2 regions of the Lysinibacillus sp. NPDC047702 genome follow, and region 2 is predicted to be linked to the other one. Evidence: a T-box and tRNA genes for the amino acid it is inferred to sense, from the RefSeq annotation. Region 2 holds a T-box; the other holds one or more tRNA genes.
What was found. A T-box is a leader RNA that pairs with one kind of tRNA and senses whether it is charged. The one in region 2 lies ahead of leuS (leucine--tRNA ligase), so its partner is inferred to be a tRNA-Leu.

Region 1: it has a tRNA-Leu gene. The T-box ahead of leuS (leucine--tRNA ligase) is inferred to sense a tRNA for this amino acid. The anticodon was not compared.

The regions. Positions count from the first base shown of each region.
Region 1 covers NZ_JBNNMG010000046.1:41,076-43,447, forward strand. Annotated here, with positions in the region: gene ACQKIM_RS19255 (serine hydrolase domain-containing protein) at 1-708, shown strand, start outside; tRNA gene ACQKIM_RS19260 (tRNA-Leu) at 1,066-1,146, opposite strand; tRNA gene ACQKIM_RS19265 (tRNA-Cys) at 1,194-1,267, opposite strand; tRNA gene ACQKIM_RS19270 (tRNA-Gly) at 1,281-1,355, opposite strand; tRNA gene ACQKIM_RS19275 (tRNA-Gln) at 1,362-1,436, opposite strand; tRNA gene ACQKIM_RS19280 (tRNA-His) at 1,456-1,531, opposite strand; tRNA gene ACQKIM_RS19285 (tRNA-His) at 1,571-1,646, opposite strand; tRNA gene ACQKIM_RS19290 (tRNA-Trp) at 1,660-1,733, opposite strand; tRNA gene ACQKIM_RS19295 (tRNA-Tyr) at 1,747-1,830, opposite strand; tRNA gene ACQKIM_RS19300 (tRNA-Thr) at 1,840-1,915, opposite strand; tRNA gene ACQKIM_RS19305 (tRNA-Phe) at 1,928-2,000, opposite strand; tRNA gene ACQKIM_RS19310 (tRNA-Asp) at 2,016-2,091, opposite strand; tRNA gene ACQKIM_RS19315 (tRNA-Met) at 2,096-2,170, opposite strand; tRNA gene ACQKIM_RS19320 (tRNA-Val) at 2,205-2,280, opposite strand; tRNA gene ACQKIM_RS19325 (tRNA-Glu) at 2,296-2,370, opposite strand.
Region 2 covers NZ_JBNNMG010000114.1:878-3,249, forward strand. Annotated here, with positions in the region: gene ACQKIM_RS27480 (SulP family inorganic anion transporter) at 1-1,012, shown strand, start outside; T-box leader at 1,077-1,288, shown strand; gene leuS (leucine--tRNA ligase) at 1,380-2,372, shown strand, end outside.

The DNA.
Region 1 (2,372 bases), on a different contig from region 2:
ATAAGCCATCTACTAAGTCATAGCTCGGGAATTCCGGATTATCTAAAGGCAAATTTCGAATTTGACTACAGCAAAGAATGGAATCCAAATGATATTGTAAATACCGTTAGCGATTCTGAATTAGAGTTTACCCCAGGTAAAAGCTTTAGTTATAGTAATACTGGTTATGTGATGTTAGGACTTATTATTGAAAAAGTCAGCGGACAGCCATATGCCAATTATATAGAAGAGCATATTTTTGAGCCAAGCAACATGTTTAATTCTATGTTTACGGTTGCGGCTGGTATACCAAAAGCGGAAGGACATGTAGAAGGGAAACCCGGACCTTTAATGCATAATTCTGCAGCGTATGCAGCTGGGGATATCATCTCTACAGTTGAAGATTTAGAACTGTTTGACAGGGCCCTGCGTGATAATGTGTTGGTAAGCAAAGAAACATCTGAACTAATGAGTATGACCCATGCTAAAAAATTTCCGTATCAATATGGATATGGATGGTATACTCAAGATGTTCTGGGGAAAAAAGCAGTCGGGCATTCAGGAGGATATCCAAGTGGTTTCCGTCATTATGTTACACGGCTAAATGACGAGGATGTAACAGTAATTGTTCTTAGCAATGAGATGACGGTGAATTCAAAAAGAATCAACCGTAATCTTACATCCATCATTCTTCAGAAGCCAATTTGGATATGGGAAGAAAAACTTTAATTATTAAAGCCATTTCTCTAGTTTGATAAAACAATATAGGAAACTCAAGCCCTTCTCCCCTGAGAGGGCTTTAATTAATCCATTTTCCAATTAGCCTAGATAATTTAGTATAGTAAGCAAGGTTTCTCATTGCCATATTTTTTGAAAGTCCTCACCGCAATCAACTAATAATGTTTATTCTTCCTCATAAAACTCCTCATAATGGTTCTTCTTTTTGCCATTTCTCTACATTCCTTAAGGTTAATAAAGATTGTAGTACAATATTTTTTACGTTCATGGTTATAAGAAACGACCAAAACAAAAAGGATTGCGTGTTCAGTCTTTATGACTGAACTCACAATCCCTGTTAAAAATTGATACCGGTGGTCGGGGTCGAACCGACACTCCAAAGGAACACGATTTTGAGTCGTGCGCGTCTGCCAATTCCGCCACACCGGCATAATATAGATAAAAAAAACCGGATAATCCGATTGAAAAATAAATTATGGAGGCGGCAACCGGATTTGAACCGGTGGTAAAGGTGTTGCAGACCTGTGCCTTACCACTTGGCTATGCCGCCATAAATAGTTAAATGGAGCGGAAGACGAGGTTCGAACTCGCGACCCCCACCTTGGCAAGGTGGTGTTCTACCACTGAACTACTTCCGCAAAAAATGGCTGGGGTACCTGGATTCGAACCAGGGCATGACGGAATCAAAATCCGTTGCCTTACCGCTTGGCTATACCCCAAAAGATAATTATATAAAAATGGGGCGACTGATGGGAATCGAACCCACGAATGCCTGAACCACAATCAGGTGCGTTAACCACTTCGCCACAACCGCCATAATTACTATTTTGTATTATTCTAATTTAAAGTTAAATGGGGCGACTGATGGGAATCGAACCCACGAATGCCTGAACCACAATCAGGTGCGTTAACCACTTCGCCACAACCGCCATAAAATTAAATTGGCAGGGGCAGTAGGAATCGAACCCACATCAAAGGTTTTGGAGACCTCTATTCTACCGTTAAACTATGCCCCTATTATATTAAAACTGGTGGAGGGGGACGGATTCGAACCGCCGAACCCTAAGGAGCGGATTTACAGTCCGCCGCGTTTAGCCACTTCGCTACCCCTCCGGAAATACATGGTGCCGGCGATAGGAGTCGAACCCACGACCTACTGATTACAAGTCAGTTGCTCTACCAACTGAGCTACACCGGCAAAAAAACATTATGGGTCAGGACGGAATCGAACCGCCGACACTTAGAGCTTCAATCTAATGCTCTACCAACTGAGCTACTGACCCAAATTTTAAAATAAATGGCGGTCCCGACCGGGATCGAACCGGCGATCTCCTGCGTGACAGGCAGGCATGTTAACCGCTACACCACGGGACCATTTTGGTTGCGGGGGCCGGATTTGAACCAACGACCTTCGGGTTATGAGCCCGACGAGCTACCACTGCTCCACCCCGCGATAATGATATGTTGTTAATTGTTAATAAGTATAATGGTGGAGGATGACGGGCTCGAACCGCCGACCCTCTGCTTGTAAGGCAGATGCTCTCCCAGCTGAGCTAATCCTCCATCTGGGTATATACATGGTGACCCCTACGGGATTCGAACCCGTGTTACCGCCGTGAAAGGGCGGTGTCTTAACCACTTGACCAAGGGGCCTT
Region 2 (2,372 bases):
TCAGCTGCTTATAGGACCAGCCTTTGTTATTGCAATGCTTGGTGGTATTGAATCACTTTTATCTGCGGTTGTCGCAGATGGTATGACAAATAGTAAACATCATAGCAATCGAGAGCTTGTAGGCCAAGGCATTGCGAATATTGTAACACCATTGTTTGGAGGAATTCCAGCAACTGGTGCTATTGCCCGTACAGCAACAAATATCAAAACAGGTGCGGTTTCGCCGATGTCAGGTATTATTCATGGTGTTTTTGTCTTAATCACTTTATTGCTATTGGCACCATATGCTTCACATATTCCTTTAGCAAGTATGGCCCCTGTCTTAATGGTTGTTGCCTGGAATATGAGTGAACAAAAGCATTTTGCACATATTGTGAAGTTGAAATCAGGAGATTCTCTGGTTTTAATCATTACCTTCCTACTGACTGTTTTTACAAGTTTAACACTAGCTGTAGAGGTTGGGCTTGTGTTAGCTGTTGTGTTATTTTCAAAACGTATGAGCGAGAAGCTTGTTGTCACAAAAGTATTACCAGATCACTCATTAAAGCATGAAAAAGTACAATCACATGTTGTTCATCAGCAGCATGATTGTCCACAAATTAGTATCTATACAATTGAAGGGCCGCTTTTTTTTGGTGCAGCGTCTACTTTTGAGCAGGCCATTGCTGCTCCTACTTATCAATCTAAAGTATTAATATTGCGTATGGGTAAAGTACCCTTTATGGACTCAACAGGTGAGACATATTTTGGAAGTATTATTCGGGATTTCAAAATGCAAGGTGGTACCATTTTAATAACAGGGCTACAGGATGAAATGAAAGCAGTGCTTCAGCACAATGGCCTATATGATGAAATAGGTGAAGCTCATTTTTATCCGCATACAGGAGAAGCAATTAATGATGCTTTTAGCTATTTAGATACAAATAAGTGTATAGGATGTAAACATTTTGCCTTCCGTGAATGTCAGGAATTATCACAATCTAAGGAAAAAAGGGATTTAATTGTACAGTAATGGTTAGCATATGAACAAAGGCTTGTGCTTTTCAACACTTTCCATTAGAATAAATGCAATACATGTAAAGACAGTGATGAGGAATAGTAAATTTGTGATTCTTTTTAGAGAGCTAGCGGCAGGTGGAAGCTAGTAGGAAAGCAGATTGAACTCACCTTCTGAGTCTGCCCGCGTGAAGCAACGCGTGCCGTTCCTTCTGCGTTAAGGAAGTTAGAGCCGAGTGTGATCACTAATTTGGGTGGTACCGCGGGAGATACGAATTCTCTCGTCCCTTTCTTAATAAAGAAAGGGACGAGTTTTTTTATTTTTTAAATATTTTGTCAATTCTTATGATGAAGAGCATGACACAATTAAAGGAGGAAAAAAAATGAGTTTTAATCATCAACAAGTCGAAAAAAAATGGCAGCAATATTGGGCTGATAATAAAACATTTAAAACAGTAAATGAAACGGATAAACCAAAATTTTATGCGTTAGATATGTTCCCATACCCATCAGGGGCAGGTCTTCATGTAGGACACCCAGAAGGTTATACAGCGACAGATATCCTGTCACGCTTCAAGCGCATGCAAGGCTTTAACGTACTACATCCAATGGGCTGGGATGCATTCGGTTTACCAGCAGAACAATACGCACTTGATACAGGGAATGATCCCGCTGAATTCACAGCAAAAAATATTGCGACATTCAAACGTCAAATTCAAGAGCTTGGCTTCAGCTATGATTGGGATCGCGAAATAAACACAACAGACCCAGAATATTATAAATGGACACAATGGATCTTTATCCAGCTATATAAAAAAGGCTTAGCCTATATAGATGAAGTGGCTGTAAACTGGTGCCCTGCATTAGGAACAGTATTGGCAAATGAGGAAGTAATTGATGGGAAATCAGAGCGTGGCAGTCATCCTGTAGAACGTCGCCCAATGAAGCAATGGATGCTAAAAATTACAGCTTATGCGGATCGTTTAATCGACGACCTAGAAGAAGTAGATTGGCCAGAGTCTATTAAAGATATGCAGCGTAACTGGATCGGTCGTTCAGAAGGGGCTGAAGTCACATTTGGTATTGATGGCTTAGATGAAAACTTTACAGTATTTACGACACGTCCAGATACATTATTTGGTGCTACATACTGTGTGCTTGCTCCTGAGCATAAATTAGTGGAGCAGATTACAACGGCTGACCAACAACAAGCAGTTGAGACTTATCTAGAAAAAGTAAAAATGAAGTCAGATTTAGAGCGTACAGATTTAGCTAAAGAAAAAACAGGCGTATTTACAGGTGCCTATGCAGTGAATCCGATTAACGGTAAAAAAGTGCCGATTTGGATTGCAGACTATGTATTAGTTTCTTATGGT